3 regions of the Colwellia sp. 20A7 genome follow, and region 3 is predicted to be linked to each of the others. Evidence: riboswitches for the same ligand, from Rfam matches in the RefSeq annotation. Region 3 holds a riboswitch; each other region holds the start of a gene.
The links. Region 3 has a riboswitch for cyclic di-GMP ahead of GQS55_RS00385 (MotA/TolQ/ExbB proton channel family protein). Riboswitches for the same ligand answer to the same signal wherever they lie in the genome.

Region 1 (7,497 bases), 1.9 Mb from region 3:
ATGCGCCATCAATTCTATTTTGAATGATATCCAAGGCATCTTCGCTCGCATGTTCAACAATAATAGCAAACTCATCACCACCAAAACGAAAAATACTGTCAGAATCACGTACACAAGTTCTTAAAACATCAGAAAACTGCATCAACACTTGATCCCCTATACTGTGTCCGTAATTATCATTAATTGCCTTAAATTTATTTAAGTCCATTAAGATCAAGCCAACCTTTTCATGTTGGCGATTTGCATTATGCATGGCACGTTTTAACTGATCATCAAAATATCTACGGTTTCCTAAGTTTGTTAGGCTGTCTTGCATGGCAAGTTGCATAGCTTGATGATATTGGAGTGCATTTTTTAAAGGATACAATAGTATTTTATGGATTCGCTGTAAGTCTTTATAATGATTCATGCTTATAGGGCTATTTATACCGTAGGTAATCGCCCCAATAAATTCATTATTTAGCTTTAATTCGAAGTGTCGTTCTTGTTTTGATTTACGACTTCCACGCAAGGTTTTGCTCGCAATTTCACTTTTAAAATATAAACCTGAAAATTGTATATAACGAGCGGCTTCCATAGCAAAAATATCAAGTAATTTCTCTAAAGATAGAGTTGTTTGGAGCTGTTCTAATAAACTCATATTTTGTTTATCATTTATCGCAGAGCTATTTGCTAATACATTAAATACATTAAATGATGGAGTTGTATTTTCAAGTATATTCAATGTTTGCATACTTACGCCTCTTATTTACGCAGGTTTAGTTTTTAATACTTATGTTAAAGCAATAATTGTTCCAACAATAACCTATGTACTTCAATAAAAAAGTGCGGCTTGTTGTTCGTAGTTAAGCGTTTGATTTTTATTGCTTTTATTTGTTTTTTAAGTGGGTGTTTTGTATGCTGTTCCATACGAAAAAAGGTTGTCAGTAAATTGACGGCAATAATTTGCCGGGTGGCAAGTGTGTTTTTATTTTAGAAAGCGATATAACGCATGTTTTAGTGTGCATAAGCATGGGGTTATCGAAGATTTATAACATGAGTATTTTGGGCCAGCGCCATTTTAATAGATAATCTTTAGTTGACGAGATAATACATAATTGAATTTATTTATATTATCTCTTTTAATTATTTCAAGGAAGCTACTGTAAAAAACCTATAGATAAAATTCATATCAACACGCCTAATAATTATACTTTTTTGGATCCTTACGCTCTAATACAGCATATTAATCATTGATAATAAGTTGTTTACCGCCTACCCAAGTTTGTAAAACTTTAGTTTTCCAGGTTTCAGAGCTTTGAATGTTAAAAATATCTTGATCGATAATAATAAAGTCAGCTTTCTTATCTTTAGCTAATGTGCCAATTATATCCTCTTGATGTGCTGCATAGGCGGCATTTACCGTAAATGTTTTAAACGCTTCCTTTATAGACATGGACTCTTCTGGAAACCATCCTAAACTAGGCTTGTTTTGATGATCTTGTCTTGTGACACTTGCATGAAGGCCAAAAAATGGATTAGTTGATTCAATAGGGAAGTCTGAGCCGCCAGCAATGATAGCATTAGCTTTTATTAACTTTTTCCATGCGTAAGCACCTAATATTCTTTCTTCACCTAATCGGTCTTGTGCCATATTTTTATCACTAGTAGCGTGTGTGGCTTGCATTGATGCGATTACGCCTAACTCGTTAAAACGAGGAATGTCTTTCAAACGAAGAATTTGAGAATGTTCTATTCTGTGACGCATATTTTTTGTTTTTGAACTTTTTATATATTGTTGATAAAGGTCTAATACAAGTTTATTCGCATTATCTCCAATCGCATGAGTGTTGACTTGAAAACCTGCCATCATCACAGTTTGTATCAATGAAGCTAGAGTTTTTTCGTTGTAAAGTAATAACCCTTTATGATTACTTAAGTCGGAATAATCCTCAATTAATGACGCCCCTCTACTACCTAAAGCACCATCAGCTGAAATTTTTACACTATTGATAATAAATTTATCATCAGGCGATTTAAAGTGACCTTGTTTTAATAAATCTTGTAAATTTTTATCATCGACATAGATCATACCATTAACTCTTATTGGCATATTATCTTCTAGCGCTAATGCTTTATAAGCCGTAATATTTGCATTACTAATGCCAGCATCATGAACAGATGTTAAGCCTACTTTAGCTAATTCATTTAAAGCGTTAACTAAAACTTCCTTCATTTCTTTCGGTGTAACCATTGGTATATTATCGGTAATAAGACTCGTAGCATTATCAATAAAAATACCGGTAGGTTTACCTTGCTTATCTTTGACTATTTCACCACCATTAGGTGAAACCGAGGTATGATCAATACCTGCTAACTCCATCGCTTTTGAATTTGCCCAACCTGCATGACCATCAATGCGGCTAAACCAAACGGGTGTGTTTTTGAAATATTCATCAAGTGAAATTGCTGCTGGATATTGTTGACCTTCCCATAAAACTTGATTCCAACCTCGGCCTAACAACCACTGCCCATTCTTATTTTTTTTACGAAAGTTAATGGCTAATTGAACAGCTTCTTGCTCTGATAAAACATTGTTTAGATTAACTTGCATTAAACTTAAGCCGTAAGCTAATACATGCCCATGAGCATCAATCAAACCAGGTAATAGTGTTTTACCGTGACCGTCAATTTCTTGAACGTCTTGCATAGGCAATTTATCATCACTAGTAAATAGTTGATCTATTTTATCATCAGTAAACTGCATGGCTGAAAATTGTATAAGATCACCTGTTTTATTTAATGTATAGCCATTAATATTTTTCAGTAATGTTGTTTGTGAAAATGTTGGGAAGTGTACAATAGTGAGTAAGGTAAAAAGTATAATTTTTTTCATTAGTACAAACCTAGGTTTAAGAGGGCGTTTTTATATTAAAACATAAGCCTTGATAGGTACATTCATTTTGGCTGTTTGTTTAGGTGGTTGTTTTAGCTATTTGTTACCGTATATAAGTTTAAAAAATGTCTGATTTGGTTTTCTTGTTCCATGGCATCATTAAACCCTAGTTGTATTAGTTCGCTGCAGAAGTTTTTTTCAAACAGTAAGTAACTAACAAGACTTGATTCAGCATCATTATTAATACCCGCGCTACGTAAGAGAACTCTTACAGGTAAGGGTAAATCGTCATAATAGTTTCGTGCAATAGTATTAAAGTCACTACTTGGATTGATAATGAAACTATCGATATGCTTTAAGCCTTCAACATTTTCTTTTTTACTTTTGGGGATTAGTTTTAAGGTTTCATTTATACGGGCCATACGCTCTAAATCACTATTCATAGTGTCAGCGAATATGGAATCTAATAAATGGCCAGCAATAGTTGCTGCTGTAGGTGGGTGAGGGGTATTTTCATTAGCATATATAGGCTCTTTGGGTTGCTCAACACCGATAATAAAAATACGCTTAGCACCTAAGTGAATAGCAGGACTAAGGGGTGATAATTGATGCACTGAGCCATCGCCAAAGTGGTTTTTTTTAATCTTCACCGAAGGAAATACTAAGGGAATAGCTGCTGAAGCCATTAAATGTTCAGTATTAAGTTGAGTTGCTTGACCACAACGCTTTTCTCTATTCCAAGGAGCTATATTATCATTAGCTTGAAAAAAGCTGATAGAGTTACCTGTACTATAACTTGATGCGGTGACTGAGGTAGCAGATAGGTACCCCTGTAAAATATTATTATCAATACGCTTAAAATTCATCACCGAGTTTAATAGGTCACGAAGCGGTTCATTGTTTAATAAACTACGAGGTAATTTATTAGCATAATCAGCTTGAAAGTTTGCGAACATAGCTTTACCTATATACCCAAAAACACCTCGGGTATTATTATGATAAATTTTACTGGTATCGAGGTTTTTCCACACCCACTCAAGCTTTTTTACCCCTAAGTGAAAGCATGACGCATAACATCCTAAGGCTGTGGTATTTATTGCCCCTGCAGAAGTTCCACATAAAATAGGGAAGGGAATAGCATGATTTCTAGGTACGAATTTAGCGATAGCTGAAAGAACACCTACTTGATAGGCTGCTCGAGCCCCACCACCAGTTAGTACTAAAGCGTTTTGGGTGGCAACATAATTATGTCTTCTAGTCATCGATGATTATCTTGAATTAAAGTGTTGATTAAGATGTTGTTTGTCAATTGCAACTATAAGTGTTTTTATTTGATACTGCTAGCCTAAGGGGGAAAGTTAGCCGAAAAAAAACCAGCAGAAGCTGGTTTTTTAAAATGACATAGAATTATTAACAATTAATCTTCTACTTGTCACTATTTGCACCTAAAAGATGTAATAATTAAGTAGTTTTCTTATCTGAAAATAATTTATTAGCTGCTAACACGTTCGTTAGCAACATCAATCAATGGTTTCGATCCAGTTTGCAACAATGCTAAGTTAGCAGAAACAACACTCTTTGGTAATTTAGAAATCATCAAAGATCCTGTTTCTACAGAACCACTTGTTGATGCAAACTCTAATAAGTTCTGGCCATTACACTCAATGCCGTCGAAAATACGACGAATTTTTAATTTATTCATTTTTAAAAATGAACGCATGCGTTTCTTGTCATCAGCAGCCACATACTCACATATGCTTTGTGCAATGTTCGTCGCTTGTGCTTGAGGTGTCGATACAACAGACGTTAAAGTTAAAATAGTGATGGTTGAAGCTATTAATAATTTTTTCATTTTAGTAACCTTTAATTTAAATGGATTATTAAAAGAAAAAACCACGGGATGTACCTATGAACGAGGTGACTCCGCTGCCGTAGATTATCCAGTATTAGAAAATCCCGTAGGCCGGTGGTTTTGCGTCGCATACTTTCATATGCTTTGCCTTTTCTTTGTCAAATTTAATTATCTCTAATATTTATTATAAATGCAAATTTCATTTAGTTTATTGTTATATAAGAGAATAACATATTATAAGTATTACTTATTAAGGCAAAAAATTTAATAAATTTAAGTTGAGACATTATACTTACAACATGTTTACAATCTTGTTACATAAGGCCGAAGTATATTTGTAATTGAGGTATGTTTCTTTTATCAAAGTATAATTATTTTAAGTTAACTAATTATACTTTGAACTTTACTAATTCAAGACTAAAACTGCATTTCAGGTGTATTCTCATGTACAACTAATTCACCTTCAGTTAGTTTTATTATTTCTTCAACAGATACGCCAGGTGCGCGCTCTAACAAGTGAAATTTTCCTTCTTTTATTTCTATATATGCTAAATCTGTTAGCACTTTTTTTATACAGCCTTTTCCCGTTAATGGTAGCGTACAGTTTTTTAATAATTTAGACACACCATGCTTTGATGCATGAGTCATGGTAACAATAATATTATCAGCACCAGCTACTAGGTCCATTGCGCCACCCATACCTTTAATGAGTTTTCCTGGGATCATATAAGAAGCAATATTACCATTTACATCAACTTCAAAAGCCCCAAGTACGGTTAGGTCAACATGTCCACCACGGATCATGGCAAATGATTCGGCCGAATCAAAAAGAGAAGCACCTGTTGCCATAGTAACCGTTTGTTTACCTGCATTAATAAGATCGGCATCAATTTCGTCTTCAGTGGGAAATTGTCCCATTCCTAATAAGCCATTTTCAGATTGAAGCATAACCTCAATCCCTTCAGGTACGTAATTAGCGACAAGGGTTGGAATACCAATGCCTAGATTAACGTAATAACCATCTTGAAGTTCTTGGGCTACACGTTGTGCAAGTTGTTCTCTGGAAAGCGCCATTATTTATCTCCTCTAGGGTAACAGCTGCGTTTATTGTTTTTATCGACAATCGCAGTTAGCTATCAACCTGTTAATTATTGTTCAACTTAGTTCTATGAGCGGGTAGTGCGTTGTTCAATGCGTTTCTCGAAGGTGCCTAAAATTAGTCTATCGACATAAATTCCAGCAGTATGAATTTGATCTGGATCTAGCTCGCCGGGTTCGACAATTTCTTCAACTTCAACAACGGTTATTTTACCTGCGGTTGCTGCCATTGGATTAAAATTACGTGCTGTTTTTCTAAAAACCAAGTTACCGTATCGATCCGCTTTCCATGCTTTTACAATAGCAAAATCACCAGTGATAGCTTCTTCTAGAATATAATGGCGACCGTTAAACTCTCTTTCTTCTTTACCTACTGCAACAGGGGTTCCATACCCTGTTGCAGTGAAAAAAGCGGGTATTCCCGCACCACCAGCACGTATTTTTTCGGCTAATGTCCCTTGTGGTGTTAATTCTACATCGAGTTCACCAGCCATCATTTGACGCTCAAACTCAGCATTTTCACCAACATAAGAAGCAATAATTTTTTTAATTTGGCGATCAGGCAATAAAATTCCTAAGCCAAAATCATCAACACCACAGTTATTAGAAACTAATGTTAATCCTTTTGTACTTTTACGTTTAATTTCCTGAATTAAGTTTTCAGGAATTCCGCATAAGCCAAAACCACCTGCAATTACAGTCATGTTGTCAGTTAGACCAGCCATGGCTTCTTCGTAACTAGCAACTACTTTGTCAAACCCTGCCATTGTTTTCTCCTCGATGCTTTATTTATTATATTTTTTGCTAACATACTATGTGTTTCTATTCGCCAGATAAGCATTTGATACTTTTGATATTGGCGCTTTATCTAGTTTTTCGCTGATATACCAACCAGCTTTAAGCAATTTTGTAAAATCTATTCCTGTTTCTATACCTAAACCATTTAACATGTAAACAACATCTTCAGTAGCAACATTACCTGATGCACCTTTAGCATAAGGACAACCACCTAAACCTGCAATAGCACTATCGACGACCTTAATACCCATTTGAAGAGCTGCGTAAATATTGGTTAACGCTTGTCCATAGGTATCATGAAAATGTACCGCTAGCTTATTTATTGGTACATGAGCACTAACCGCTTGTATCATTTGTGTGACTTTACCCGGTGTACCAACACCGATTGTATCGCCAAGAGATATTTCATAGCAGCCCATTTCGTAGAGTTTTTTAGCAACTTTAGCAACGTCTTCTGCTGCTATATCTCCTTCGTAAGGGCAGCCTAAAACACATGAAACATAGCCCCTTACTTTTACGTTGGCTTGTTTCGCTGCATCCATAATAGGAATAAATCGTTCTAAGCTTTCTTCAATTGAGCAGTTAATATTTTTTTGGCTAAAGCTTTCTGACGCAGCACCAAAAATGGCTACTTCATTAACATTGACTGCCATCGCATTTTCAAACCCGCGTATATTAGGTGTAAGCGCGGCATAAGTGACATTATTCTTACGATTCAATGTTTTAAATATTTCAGTAGACGTTGCCATTTGTGGTACCCACTTAGGAGACACAAAACTGCCGCTTTCAACATAACTAACTCCTGCACTAACAAGTTTTTCTATTAAGCTGATTTTATCACTTGCGCTTATTAGCTTAGCTTCGTTTTGTAAGC
Region 2 (7,497 bases), 230 kb from region 3:
AGATTTTTCTGTCTTTCCAACCATTTTATTAGTTGCGACGTTAATGAGGCTTACGCTTAATATTGCGTCAACTCGTGTTGTTTTACTACATGGTCATGAAGGCTCAGATGTTGCCGGGCGTGTAATCCAAGCTTTTGGTGAAGTTGTTATTGGTGGTAACTATGTAGTTGGTATTGTTGTATTTATTATATTAATGGTGATCAACTTTCTAGTTATTACTAAGGGTGGAGAGCGAATATCTGAAGTTGCTGCTCGTTTTACCTTAGATGCTATGCCTGGTAAGCAAATGGCAATTGATGCCGATTTAAACGCAGGTTTAATAGGTCCTGAGCAAGCGAAAGAGCGACGTGTTACAATCGCGCAAGAAGCCGATTTTTATGGCTCTATGGATGGCGCTTCAAAGTTTGTTCGTGGTGATGCTATTGCCGGACTGATTATTTTAGTCATCAATTTACTTGGTGGTGTCAGTATTGGTGTTTTCCAGCATGATTTGAGTATGGCTGAAGCATTCCAACGATTTGCTTTATTAACCATTGGTGATGGCCTTGTAGCACAAATTCCTTCATTACTACTTGCCGTTGCTGCGGCGATTATTGTTACTAGAATGAATGATGCAGGTGATATTAGTGAAACTGTTGGTTCGCAATTATTAGCCTCTCCTCGTGTCATTTTTACTGCTGCCCTAATAATGCTGATTCTAGGTGTTGTGCCAGGTATGCCAATGTTTGCTTTTGTGAGCTTTGGTTTACCCTTATTATATGCTGCTTGGCGTTTGCAAAAATCATCACCTGACGATGGCTTAATTGAAGCTGAAAGTATTACCGAGACAATATCTAATGAACTGATCGCACTTAAATGGAAAGACATACCGCATGTTGAACATTTGTCTGTTGAGTTAGGTTTTCGACTTGTTTACCTTGCCGACAAAAGCAAAGGTGAAGAATTAGTGAAAACATTGCGAGGTGTTCGTAAAAATTTATCTGAGCAATTAGGTTTTTTGCTGCCAGAAATTAGAATTAAAGATAATCTGAGATTAAATCCACAAGAGTATAAAATCAAACTTGCTGGGATAGCGGTCGCTGCGGCGCAATTAAATGCGAAACAATTGTTAGCGCTAAATACCGGTGATGTATACGGACAACTAGATGGTGAGTTAACAACCGATCCTGCCTATGGCCTAGAGGCTGTTTGGATAGCTGAAGAGGCGAAAGCTAAGGCCTTAAACATGGGGTATTCAGTTGTTGATTTAGGCACTGTGATTGCGACTCATACTGGTAAAGTTATCAAAGAGCATCTAGATGAATTATTTGGTTATGAGGATATTCAACGCCTCAATGAGCGTTTAAAAGAGATTTCACCAGGTTTAGCTGAAGCACTTGAAAAAGCATTACCGATTAATTTACAACTGAAAGTTATGCGCTTACTTTTACGTGAGCATGTTGCTTTGGGTGATATAGTAACCATTGCAGGCACTCTTATTGATAGTGTTGAAGTAACAAAAGATCCTATTTTACTTACCTCTGATGTTCGTTGCGCACTGCAACGAGTTCTGGTGAAACAAGTGATGGGTGAACGAGATGAACTAGCCGTATATAGCTTAGACGAAAAACTAGAACAAACGATGCAAAGTTCACTTGATCAAGCAATGCAGTCAGGCAAAGTGGCATTAGATAGCTTTCCGGTGGATCCTAATTTGCTCGGCCAATTTCAACGTACAATGCCAGCTATTATGGACGATATGAAAAGTAAAGGTATTACCCCTGTACTTATAGTGATTCCACAGTTACGACCTTTATTAGCTCGTTATGCTCGTTCGTTTACCAAAGGTAGCTTAAGTGTATTATCTTATAATGAAGTACCGGATAATGTGAGAGTGAATATTATTGGATCGTTAGGTTAGTATCCGTACTATATTTTAGGGGAAGGTTTTGCGTGAATGGCAGAGCCTAAATATAGTAGATTAACGCTTGTTTTTATTTTTTAGTATTGGCTTATTAGCATTCACTTAGTTGTCACACTTTTACATTATTGTGGTAGTTGTTTGCTAATGTGTTATTTGTTAAAAATAATGCTTGTTTAATTCACTTTATTAAAAAGCTATTAATTACAATACATTAAATATAAAGTAAATATAAAGTAAATATAAAGTAAATGCGAATTATGTATGAATATTTGATAGTAGATGATTGCAATTCAGCCGCCGTTACTTATAATGAATGAATCGAAATAGTAATTAATAGCTATTTTTTATGGAATCGGGTAGGAATAAACTAAGAAAATTAAATAGCAAACTATTTGAAAGAATAGGACGCAAAGCTTCCAATCTAAAGCTTAATTATTAAGTCAAGATTGTGGGAGTTACATTAACTTAGCGGTAGTTTTCATCTCACCTATATATATATGTGATGTTCCGCTTATTGCTAGTATTTTACAAGGAACGGGTACATAAATGTTAAATTGTTTCCCTCAATTTTTTAGTTTTATTCTATTTTTTTCAACCTTATTATTTACGCAGCAAAGTAAAGCAGAGCGTAACATTCAACAAACCTACGAAGACAGCACTTGGCAAGTCAGTGGTGATTCTTTTCATTGTCAGTTAACACAAACCATTGATGAGTACGCACAGCTGAGTGTAACATCTAAAGCAGGTGAGCCTCAAAACTTGAGTCTTCAGTGGTTATTAACTGATCGCGAAATTACCAATGTGCAAGTGTTTGCACGCCGAGCAGATTGGCAACCAGCACAAATATCACCTCCTAAGATAATGTTTAATTCATCTGAAATAGAACAGCAACAAGTTTATTTTTACTCAGGCATTGCCTCGTTATTACGAGTGATTAAACAAGGTTTTTGGCTTGATGCTATTATTGGCTTTGGTGATGAAGAGTTACGTTTAACGTTTGCAAATACGTTTAGTGATAATGTGATTTCAAAGTATCAAGCTTGTCGTCACCAGCTTGCGCCATTATCGTGGGATCAAGCACGAGATCATGGTTTTGAATTTGAATTGGGTGAGCGAATAGTAAAAAAACAGGCAGACATTACTTTTTTAAAAAATTTAGCGCGATATATAGCATTAGATCCTAACGTTGAAAAAGTCATGATAGATGGCCATACTGATGATGTAGGTTCACCACTGGCAAATAGATTGCTTTCTAAAGAACGAGCAGATGATGTAGCTGCTCGTTTAGTCGAATTTGGCTTGTCAGAAAATATGCTAGAAGTGCGTGCACATGGTCAGCGTTATCCTGTTGCTAACAATAGTACAATTCTTGGGAAATCTTCAAATCGACGAGTATTAGTTCGTTTATTTAGACGCTCAAATTGATTTCGACCAAGGAGAAAATGATGGATCAAAAATACCTATTGTGGTTTGCACACACAAAACCTAGTCGAGAAATTGAAAATACTGTAAGTGGTGAAAACTTTAAACTGTTACATACTAACTCACTTCCCGATGCAATTAGTTATTGTTTAGACTTAAAGCCTCAGCTGATTTTTATTGATGCTGATAATGATCAAATGTCACTCGTTGACTTAGTAACATTAGTTCGTAGAACTTGCAAAAATGGTCAAATAATATCACTTGTTGACTCCTCCCAAAGTGAGCTTGCTTCCCTGTCATTAAGTAAGGGCGGCGCAGTTGACTTTTTACTTAAACCTTTTTTTCCTGAACAGCTTAAATTAACTATCCGCAATGCTGAGTCTATGAAGCAAGGAGCAGAAGGTTTAATTGCTGTCTCTAATAAATCTCAACAATTGTTACGTTTAGCCAACCGTGCAGGGCAGACTAATGCAAGTGTGTTGATTATGGGAGAATCAGGAACGGGCAAGGAGAAATTGGCGCATTTTATTCATAAGGCGTCTGCTCGTGCAGATAAACCTTTCGTTGCTATTAATTGTGCAGCAATTCCAGAGAATATGCTTGAGTCAATGTTATTTGGCTATAACAAAGGTGCTTTCACTGGGGCTACTAGTAATCAAGTCGGTAAGTTTGAATTAGCTAACGGTGGGACGATTGTATTAGATGAAATTTCTGAATTACCATTAGAACTTCAAGCTAAGTTATTAAGAGTTATTCAAGAACGAGAAGTCGAGCGATTAGGCAGTCATCAACGTATTAAGCTTGATATTAGAATTATAGCTTCTTGTAATAAGCCGTTGCGAGAGCAAGTAGAAAAAGGTTTGTTTAGAGAAGATTTATTTTATCGTTTAGATGTTTTACCCCTTAGTTGTCCAACGCTTAGAGAGCGCTCTGAAGATATAATCCCATTAGCAAAACATTTTATTACTAAGTATGGATCAGAGAAGTTTAGTTTCAGCCCACAAGCTGAAGATATTTTACTTTGTTACAACTGGCCGGGTAATGTTCGTGAGTTAGAAAATGTGATTCAAAGAGCGATTGTCATGGCTAGAGGAGCAGAGATCCAAGTTGATGATTTGAATTTACCTCATTGTTTTCAACAAGCAGCAAAAATTTGTGCTAGCCAGTTAAGAAGTAATAAGAAACAAGCGGAATTTGATTATATATATGATTTATTAGGTCGCTTCAAAGGACACAGAAAACAGACTGCAGAGGCTCTAGGTGTTAGTACTCGTGCACTAAGATACAAACTTGCTGCTATGCGTGAAAATGGCATCGATATAGATGCAATAGCTTAAATTTAAGGAATTAAAAATGTCACCAATTGAAAGCCAAAGATTAATGCTGGGTAAAATGACTGATATGCAGCAAATTGCGACTGATCGTATTATGCCTGCTGATATTACTGCAGATCGAATTATGTCTACTGAGATTAATACGCAGTTTTATGGAAGTAGTGATTCTATTAGTGGAGATTTTAAAACGGTTGTGCGCTCTATTAATGAGCAGCAAAATATTTCAGGCCAAATGATGGCTGCTGTTGATACTGGGCGTAGTGATGACGTCGTAGGTGCAATGGTTGCAAGTCAAAAAGCTAGCTTGAGTTTTTCTATGTTAATGGAAATTCGAAATAAAGTGTTAAATGGCGTTGACGATGTCATGCGCATGTCGCTGTAATAGGAAAGTATTAAAGTATGAAAGGTGAATTAACAAAAGCTGAACCACAACCAGGTAATGAAGTGAACTTGCGCGAGAAAGTGGTTAACTTTTCCAATAAAATTAGTACAGCAGCGAGCCATGGTGAAAGAAACGTAGCAACAATTGCACTATTAGCTACTTTGGTTGCAGCCACTATTGTTATTATTTTATGGACATCAGCAAAAAATTACGTGCCTCTATATGGCAATCAAGAAAGTTATGATAAAGCTAATATTCTTGAAATTTTAGATAAAGAAGAAATTACCTTTCGAATAGATACTGATAGCGGTAATATCTTGGTGCCTCAAGAAAAGCTTGCTGATGCTCGTATCACTTTAGCTGCAAGAGGCATTAAAGCTTCTATGCCAGAAGGTATTGAAAATATTGGCACTAAAGTCTCAATGGGTACTAGTCAATTTATTGAATCAATGCAATATCAACATGCGCTCGAAGGAGAGCTTGCTCGTACAATAATCAATATGCAGGGAATACGTAATGCTCGTGTTCATTTAGCTATTCCGAAGCGTACTTTATTTGTTGGTCGTAATGAGCAACAAACTGCGGCATCGGTAATGGTTGATTTAGCACCTGGGCATGAATTGAAAGCTGAAAATGTTGAGGCGATTATCTCGTTAGTGATTGGTAGTGTACCTGGGCTAGATCCACGTTCTGTTTCTGTTGTTGATCAACGTGGCAAGTTACTCAGTGGTAACTTATACGATAGTACCCCTATCGGTAAGGAAACAGATAAGAAGCTCGCTTTTATTGAAAAAGTAGAGCGTAACATCGAGCAACGAGCATCGATTATGCTATTACCTATTTTAGGTGAAGGCAACTATCGAATTCAGGTCTCAACAGAAGTTGATTTCAGTGTTGTTGAGGAAACTAAAGAAGCCGTTGACCCTCAAAGTGTTCTTAAGCAAGAGCGATTAAAATCAGACTCTATGGAAGACCAATTTGCAGGCGGAATTCCGGGAGCACTGGCGAATGAACCACCATTACCTGACGCGAACGAAGAAGAAGATAACAACGAGCGAATTTCTGAACGTAGTGAGAGCAGTCGTGAATATGAAAATGGTCGTTCTGTAACACATACTCGCTATGAAGTTGGTCGTTTAACTACTATGAGTTTATCCGTACTGGTAAATGAGGCTGCATCGAGCACTGAAGACGGTTGGCAGCAAGAAAATCTTGATTCTTTAGGTCAAATGGTAAAAACCGCAACGGGATATAACCTAGAGCGCGGTGATCAGTTTAATATTACCAGCTTCGCTTTTGTTGAGGCAAAAGTACTAGCACCGGGTGAAGGATTACAGTGGTGGCAGATGCCTGAAGTACGTGAATATGCGCGTTATATTTTTGGTTTGTTGATAAGTATACTACTGATTTTATTTGGTGTACGTCCACTTGTGAACCATTTAATTAAAGGTAAAAATATTACGACTCCTGCTGCAAGCCTTGCTGATGATCAAGCGAATGCAGCTAACTCAGAGCACACGTTTGAGCGTCAAAGTACACCGCTTGATGACGCACTTGAGAAAAGTTCAACTGAAGAAAGTAAAACTGCTGGATCTAATGCTAATGCTAATTCTACTATTGCGCTACCTAAAATTGGTAGTGACTTTGAAGAGCAAATTGCACATATGCAATTATTGGCGAGCCGTGAAACTGAGCGTGTGACATCAGTCATTAAATATTGGGTAGAGCAAGGAGTTGAAAGTGAATCAGGAAAATCATGATGGTATAGATATATCAGCAAAAGGGCCAGATCGTGCCGCTATATCAATACCAGCACTAGACCGTGCAGCTATTTTATTACTCAGTATGGGTGAAGAAAATGCGGCAAGTGTTATACGTAAATTAGGTCGACGAGAAGTTAAAGCTATTTCAGAACGTATGGCAAAAATATCCAATATTACCAAAAATGATGTTGCTAATACACTGACCCACTTTTTTGATTGTTATCGTAATGAAAGTGGCGTAAATGGTGCTTCTCGTGCATACCTAGAACGTGCTTTGGATAAGGCTGTAGGTCGACGTCTTGCTCGAGGTATGCTTGATGATATTTACGGTGGTGCTATGAATGATGATTTACGTCGTTTGGAATGGGTGCCTGCCGAACTTATTATGCGTTTTTTAGAGCAAGAACATGTACAAATGCAGGCGCTATTTTTGGCTTTTTTACCGCCAGAGCAAGCGGCAGCTGTTATAGCACTATTTCCAGAGGCAAAACATGATGATTTATTGTACCGGATAGCAAGTTTACGCGAAGTCAGTGAACATGTAATGGACGATATTCGTTTGACAATTGAAGCTTGTATTGAATTTGTCGGTTGTCAAGTTGGTGCACAGGTTAATGGTGTTGATAAAGTAGCTGAAATTATGAGTCGATACAGTGGTAATAAGAGTCATATTATCTCGGTAATGAAAAAGCA
Region 3 (7,497 bases):
TTTGCTCTTAAGAAACGATGCCATTTATATTATTCCTCTAGACCATAGTGCTTTAAAACCTTGAACCTGCTTATTATATAGATGAATGTGTTTTTCCGATCCCGCAGGTGGCACGATCACATTGCTTTTATTGGTACTATTAATAGAACTAGTCTGTGTTTTTGTTAACATGAATGAAACTCTTCGTAATATAAAAATATACAAAGATGGTACCTGAATAAATTCATTCAATTATTTGGTAGAGAGGGCTTTTTTCGCTCTCTAATTATTTAACTTTTGTGTGTAGTGATATAGAAGTGGATTTTGGTGATAAAGGTCTAATACTTTATCCGCTGGCAAAATAAACTTACACATCATGCAGATGCTGATTTGGGTTGGACAATGGGGCTAACTTGTTAAGTTAACCCTAAGTGTTTTCGGCTGATATTTTTGGGTCATAGTAGTTTGATTTGAGCAATTATCACTCAACTAACATTAATCACAGCGGACTAAACCCAAAAAGTCATCATAGTTAACAAAAATTTCCGTCCTATCTACAGGGAGCTGAGCTTATGACTTCATCAAGTTTTGAAATAGCAATACAATTGGGTAGAGTAGCCTAATTTCATGTGTGACTTTACTGTAAAAGGCTTTCAGCTTAATCAGTTAAGTCAATTCCAGTTAGGTTACCCTTAGAAAAGCTTAACCATTCTATCAATTACAGAGTATTGGCTGATAATCATGGTGTTTAAATTTATGAAATACAACAAAGGTAAGTTATTCGCTCTTACTAATTGAAATATAAAGAGTTTACTTTGCTGAAATAATCAGTTACATTTATCTTAACAAAGGCAAGTTGTTTGAAAAGGCAATGTCGCAAAACTTCCGAGCTAAAGATTTTAAATCTATGCTAGCGGGGTTGCTCTCAATTCCAGTATAAGATGTAAATCATCTTCTTTAGGGAAAGCTCAACGAGAATGGACGCACGACAAATCTAATGTCAACCAACCTGCTTTATGTATTTAATAAATTAAACTATCTATATTTTTTGGATATAAACCTAGTTTTTTACTTGGTATAAATTTTTTTACAAAACATTTAACGTTGTTCTTCTTGATTTACAGAGTCAAATTCTAAGATCAGGTTTAATAAGTTTCCTAAGGTGCAGTTACCAAACTCATGTTATGTACCTATAAACTTGGCTATTAGCGTTAACACACTGCAGGATATAGTATGTTAGACAAAAGTTATATCGAATTGGGTTTGGTTGTTTTTGGCTCATTTGTTTTATTTGCACTTCTCCAGTGGTCAGTTAAACATCTTAAGATAAAACACATCTGGACGATACATACAGGTATTGGTGTGCTAGCCGGTTGTGTCATTCTATTGTTCTTACATACGACATTAAGTGATGGCACATTACGAGCATTTCTTGTTGGAGATAATGAAGTTTTTCTTTGGCCCTTAACTATTCAGAACTTAATGTGGGTTGTTTTTTGTATCACTATTATGATGCTGTTTGCTGAATCAAAGTTAGCCTCACTTGATAAAGACAAAGAAATTCATTCGCTTGACAATCATATAGAGGGTCGTCTAGAGCCAGTTCGATATCTTATTTGGTTAATACCCACACTCGGTTTTTTAGGAACTGTAGTAGGTATGTCATTTGCATTGTCTTCTTTAGCTGATACAGAAGATTTAAATTCTGCTATTAATGATGGGTTACTACAAGAAGTTATGACCAATTTAGGTACTGCTTTCTATACCACAATACTTGGCCTAATTATGAATGCTATTTGTGTCGGGGTATTAAGTCTATTGGTGTTCAAACACAAACAAGTCCTTGCAGAGCGCCAATAATGAAATCAGAATATTCAATATTCTCAGTTGCACTAATCGATTTATTCGCGTCAGCCATGATGGCCTTCATGATATTAACCTTTATGTTGCTACCGAAAATTTCATTTACATCTACTATTGAGGCACCAAGCGACAAAGTAGATATAGCAGGGTTAAAGCAAACAATTTCTTCTAAAGATGCACAGATTGAGGCTTTAGCGGCTCAACTTGCCCAAGCTAAAGCTGCTTCGTCATCCGATAGTACAAATGTATTATCACAAGTAAATGCTCAAATGAAAAAGCAGTTATCTGCTGTTAAGTCCCTTTACAAAGAAGATTACAGTATGAACTTGCCGCTAATGTTTGATGGAAACCAGTGGTACATTCGTCCCGAAAATGTTGATATTTTAAATATGATGGGGCGAGAAACAGCCATCAATGGCGCGAAGGTAACACTGATTGGGCATACCTCAGGTGAAGCTAAGACTAAAGGGCAAGAATGTTTAAACCTAGATGAACATGGTGACGTTAAAAGCTCTCGCGTTAAAAGTATAGCTCCTATTGGTCAGGTTTTTAAACGTTGCTTTAGAGGTAAAGAGTGGAACTACTTCCTATCAGAGCGAAGGGCAAATTCAATAAAAGAGTATTTGATTGCCAAGTACCCTATTGAATCTGAAAGAATACAGGTTTTTGGTTTTGGCTCTGATGAGCATTTAACAGGCATGGCTGCCGACGATTCACGAAATCGTCGCGTAGAAATTAAATATGAAGTGGAATAAAAATAATTTAAAAGGGTTTAGAATGAATACAGTTTCAAAAGTAATATTGGCATTGTTGCTGTGCTTATTGGTTCAATCGGCTAATGCCATTGATTATGTTAAAACTGAAAAAGCAGCAGCCTTAATTTTATGTAAAAAATCACCTGCTACTTGTATCCCTTATAAAGAATTTAAGGAAATAGAAGTAAGTTCAACATTTATTGTTGATGGTGTTGAGTTGCCGGTTGATGCAGTAAGAAATGAAGCACAACAGTTGGCAATGATACCGGCTGGCTTATATATCAAAAAAGATGGTTCTGTTGCCGAAATAGCTGGGGGACGAACTGAAAGTGTTGTAACTCAATCTTCTGCGGTTGAGAAAAGCAAAGTATTACCAATCAAAACATTTGCTACGCCTCCACCAATTAGCGGTAGTAATAATCCAATTATTATCAAAACGAGTAGTGATGATTAATGTTTAAAAAAGAGGGTTTTTCAAAAGCTAATCTGTGGGCTGTATTATTACTCGTATTATCGTTTTGCTACCTGCTATTTGAACTAGCATTTAACAGTCGAATAGTCGACGGTGCCTCAGGCAGTTTTGATGCATTAATGCTTGAAGCTCTAGAATACCAAGGTCGCATTTTATCCGGTATAGGTATTACATTACTTTTGTTACGCTTAATTACACCAGGAAAAACCAAAGCATTCACTCAAAAGGTATTATTGTTAAGCTTTTTCGGATTTACATTAATGTTTTTTGGTCAAAAGGTTTTGATCGATACCTTAGTTAACAATTCATCCGAAAGCGATCGCGTTGATGCAATGCACATTGCACTGCTTAAAAAAGGTATTAGCACAAACACTATCCAAATAGATGATATGGAAGTGCCAGCCGATCAAGTCGATACGCCTGCAACAAAGGCCATGTTATCAATTGTTGGCGCAATGGTTTTTAATTCCGAAAGCTTTATCTCCCACTTAAAATCCAGTGTTCATAACATTATTGATCAAGTTTCAGAGTTAGATGCGAGAAAAACATTTCCTAAAGCTTATGACGGTTATAAAGAGTATCAGGAAAACGTTATTAAGGGTTGGGCAGATTACGCTGCTGGAGTTAATGAGTACAATAGTGCCAAGAAAAAAGTGCACATTAATGCTATTTACAAAACAGATGAGATCTACTTAGCGGCGGCAAATGAATTTACCAGTAAACAGGCAAAATTAAGTAAGCAAGAACGTATTCGCAAGTCACTCGAAATAAAACGAGCGGTAAGTGATTATTTTGAAGCGAAAGATAAAGCTGACAAAAAATGCACAGGTCATTATGTTACGAATGAAAAGTGTCATATTAAGATAGAGCAAGCGTACCGCGATACCGTATTAAAGCAAGCAGGTAGATATGTCGCTCCGGATCATTGGTGTTATCCGCCTGAAAAGAAACGTATGACTGAAACAATCAGAGGTCGCTCTCGCTCTGTTGTTAAAACGGTAACTGATTGCCACTCAATGAGCCGAGACTACATTGAAGATAAAATGATGGCACTTATGTCTGGTGGTGAAACTTTATCATTTTTGGATAATATAAAAGTTGCAGACGCCGTTAGAAATGAAATATCAAAAGAAGGTGTTCAATTACCGTTAACTTGGACCTTACGTGAAAAAGATACATTAATTGAAGCTATAGAGCAAGCAGGCTCAATTCAAATTGAACAGCAATACCGAGAGTCTATTACCTTTAATGTTGGAAAGTACCTGCCACCAACATTAACGCAAAAGCAATTTGTTAATCATTCGGTGATCCAGTCACCTTTGAAAGAGCAGCTCCAATGGAATAAATCAATGAATATCCCGCTTGATTTATCCCCTGAAGTGTTTTTACAAATAATCCATAAACCTAAGTATATAGAGGTTTATTTAGAGCAAAAACAAGAGCTTGAAAAAGACGGGCAATATTTTGGTGATGGAGAACAACTAGAAGAGCGAGGTAAATCTTACTATCGAAGTATTGTCGTACCGCCATTAGCTATGGGCTTTTCTTTATTTTTTGGTCTGCTTAACTTAATGGCATTAATTCGTGTATTAATGTCCACGAAAATTCGAAAGCCTATCTATGCTCAACTAAGTGCTACAACATTAATGGTGGTAATATTTGTAGTCATCCCGTTCACATTTCCATCAGAAACCGTAAAAAGTAAAGCCTTTAAATACTTTGATGCTCAGTTAAGCAATGACTACCATGCAGCATTAGGAAAACTAAGTGCTTGGGTTGTTGATACACAACCTATGGTATATCCGATTGGTCATGCTATTACAGGTTTAGTTAAACAAGCCGAAGTAGAAGAAACATTAAAAGCGTATTTATACGAGCCTCCTATTCATGGCAAGTCAGTTGTAGTTGAAAATGATGAGGAGGAGGACTTTTTATCTTCCGAAGAAACGTTTGAAACTAATGAAAAAGAAAATAGTGCAATTGATCAGCAAGAATTACCTAACGATACTGAAAGATCCTCAGAAATAGTAGCGCCTGAAACTCCACTAGCTGAAATCACCTTTAGTCGTCAATCTGAATCAGATGGAAAAGCCCATGCCTATTCTAAACAACTTGTAAAAAATGCTTTTGAGAACATGCAAGGTGTCATGTTTGATATTTCACCTATCGGTGTACCAAGTGATGAAAAATGGGTTATATACGACAAACCTAATTTTAATGATGATATTTGCATACCGGGCAGACGAGAGTATGACACCTTGCGCAACATCACCGTATCACAGTGGCGTGCTGGTTTTCATGGTACATGTAAAGCAGGAAATGGCATGTTAGAGCGATTACCTTCGCTTGCAAGTTATTTGCGCAATATTAAGCAGAATCGCACCGCGCCATTAATAGTGAGCTTGCAAGAAGACATCGCTGGTGAAGTATTCTGTAATCGTTATGTGTCGCTAATTGAAGATGTAACGAACCAAATTGGCAATAACAACATTATTTTCTCTACACCGTCAATTAGCGTTCTGGGGTGCTTTAACAAACTCAGCTCACAATACATGACAGCATTTGAAATGCCTTTATTTAGTGATTCACCAACAGCTTTAAAAGCAAAAAATCACCTTTGGATGACGAGGGCTGAATGGGGACGATTAAAACACGCTGAAAAAGGTGGAAAACCAACACTTAACCGAGTTGATATTAGCGATTTAAATACTCTGATAGAGCACCACCCTTTCTTAGATGCTCTGCTTGTAGACACATACTTATACAACGATAGCGTTGATAGAACGCTTAAAAAACACAACAAAATACCGTTTTTGATGAGCGGTAATTTAATAAAAGGACAGTTATTGCAATGATAAAACGCATGATATTTGCCGCAACATTATTGTCGGTTTCTGCATCAAGTTTCAGTGCTAGCACTAATGCTAGCTTTGAGCGGGGTGCTTTAACAACATTTCAGAAAAGTGCTTGGGATTCATTTGTTTCAAGTGAAGCGGCTATTTTTGGTTGTGAATACCAAGATGATCCTCGCTTAACCGAAGACTTGGACGCGACACTCAAAGCGCTAGCAAATAATAAACCGATGGACCCTATCATGGTGACCTATCGTACGTTACAAAACATGGGGCCAAACACCCGCGCTTTGATAACCAATAATGTTATTGTTGCAAGCATGGAATGTAGGCCAGTTTATGCGACAGAAACTGCCTTAATTGGTGTGCCGGTTATCCCTTTTGAAGAAGCGTTGACTATTTTACATGATGATTTAGCTAACTATGGCGACATAGAGCGAATTACGCAATTAACCAATACCTTTGTCGTTGCTGGTATGGATCCTCGGTGGTTTTGGTCTTTCTTTGTCACCGATAAAGCCCACATGGATATGCTTGGCTTTGATTTTGATACATTAGCAAAAATTGACCATGTGCTTTCAGGGAATATAGAACCAAAAGAATACAGTGCTGACAGTTATAACTTGTTATACAGCATCCATAAAAACCTTCATCATTACCCTGTTAAGTTTTTTTCAAACAGCGGCGAGTGTGAAGAAACCTCAGCCGAGCCATCAAAAGAGTTAATGGTGTGGCCAGAATTAACCGATGCAGCCATTAAGTCCTTCTATAACGTTCATAACATAAAACATAAAGGTAAGTGGACAACCAAAGGCAAAATCGAAAAAGGCGCTGTCAGTCTTTATCAAGAAAAACCTATCGATAACCCAGACGTACCGCACTTTAACGTATCTCGCGGACTAAAAATCTACTCAGCAGAATGCCAATCTTAAGGAATAAACATGTTTAAAAAAATGATACTGATAACCCTATCTTTAATGCTGTCAAATAGTGTCTATGCTAAAATTTGCATGGATGATCCTCGTATGTTCACCATTAAAACCATATTAGAACAAGCAACCGATGGTACTTCATACAAACCAATGAAGTTAACACCCACGACATTTTTAATGCTTACACCTCCTACGCGCAAGGCATTGGGAGATAATATTGTGGTGTATAATGACGAGTGTATTCCGCAACAAATTTTCAAAGGTCAATTACCCCGTAAAATTGAGATGCCTTATGAAGACTTGTCATATGCCTTGCATATGTCACTTATTCAAAACGATGCAAAAACAGCCAATGTTATTTTTAATAGTTTTGTCAGTGCGCCCAAAACAGCCAGTGAAATTGTGCCAATGATTTATGCGCTTGAATGGCATAATAAGGCGATAGAAAATTTGTATAGTCAAGGTATGTTAGAAAAACGCGGTATGTCTTATTTAGGAACAAACGCTAACAAAAAGAGGTTATGCGAATCTACGTTAAGCCATTTAACACACTTGGAATTGTTTACTGCCTTGGGTGGGAAAACAACAGAACAAGATATTACAACCGTAGAATTAGAATCGACACATATTTCTCTGCAAGCACG

Region 1: linked by a shared signal. The riboswitch ahead of GQS55_RS08555 (DUF3718 domain-containing protein) and the one ahead of GQS55_RS00385 (MotA/TolQ/ExbB proton channel family protein) in region 3 are both predicted to bind cyclic di-GMP.
Region 2: linked by a shared signal. The riboswitch ahead of GQS55_RS01335 (MotY family protein) and the one ahead of GQS55_RS00385 (MotA/TolQ/ExbB proton channel family protein) in region 3 are both predicted to bind cyclic di-GMP.

Annotation. Positions count from the first base shown of each region.
Region 1 is NZ_CP047130.1:1,966,077-1,973,573, forward strand. It holds gene GQS55_RS08540 (GGDEF domain-containing protein) at 1-733, opposite strand, end outside; gene GQS55_RS08545 (amidohydrolase) at 1,226-2,875, opposite strand; gene GQS55_RS08550 (patatin-like phospholipase family protein) at 2,968-4,137, opposite strand; gene GQS55_RS08555 (DUF3718 domain-containing protein) at 4,368-4,727, opposite strand; cyclic di-GMP riboswitch class I at 4,789-4,886, opposite strand; gene GQS55_RS08560 (3-oxoacid CoA-transferase subunit B) at 5,145-5,801, opposite strand; gene GQS55_RS08565 (CoA transferase subunit A) at 5,894-6,592, opposite strand; gene GQS55_RS08570 (hydroxymethylglutaryl-CoA lyase) at 6,638-7,497, opposite strand, start outside.
Region 2 is NZ_CP047130.1:310,788-318,284, forward strand. It holds gene flhA (flagellar biosynthesis protein FlhA) at 1-1,900, shown strand, start outside; cyclic di-GMP riboswitch class I at 2,276-2,366, shown strand; gene GQS55_RS01335 (MotY family protein) at 2,450-3,328, shown strand; gene GQS55_RS01340 (sigma-54-dependent transcriptional regulator) at 3,349-4,662, shown strand; gene GQS55_RS01345 (flagellar hook-basal body complex protein FliE) at 4,679-5,041, shown strand; gene fliF (flagellar basal-body MS-ring/collar protein FliF) at 5,059-6,801, shown strand; gene GQS55_RS01355 (FliG C-terminal domain-containing protein) at 6,782-7,497, shown strand, end outside.
Region 3 is NZ_CP047130.1:77,031-84,527, reverse strand. It holds gene GQS55_RS00390 (hypothetical protein) at 1-24, opposite strand, end outside; cyclic di-GMP riboswitch class I at 820-906, shown strand; gene GQS55_RS00385 (MotA/TolQ/ExbB proton channel family protein) at 1,213-1,839, shown strand; gene GQS55_RS00380 (OmpA family protein) at 1,839-2,597, shown strand; gene GQS55_RS00375 (hypothetical protein) at 2,620-3,051, shown strand; gene GQS55_RS00370 (hypothetical protein) at 3,051-5,924, shown strand; gene GQS55_RS00365 (hypothetical protein) at 5,921-6,853, shown strand; gene GQS55_RS00360 (hypothetical protein) at 6,875-7,497, shown strand, end outside.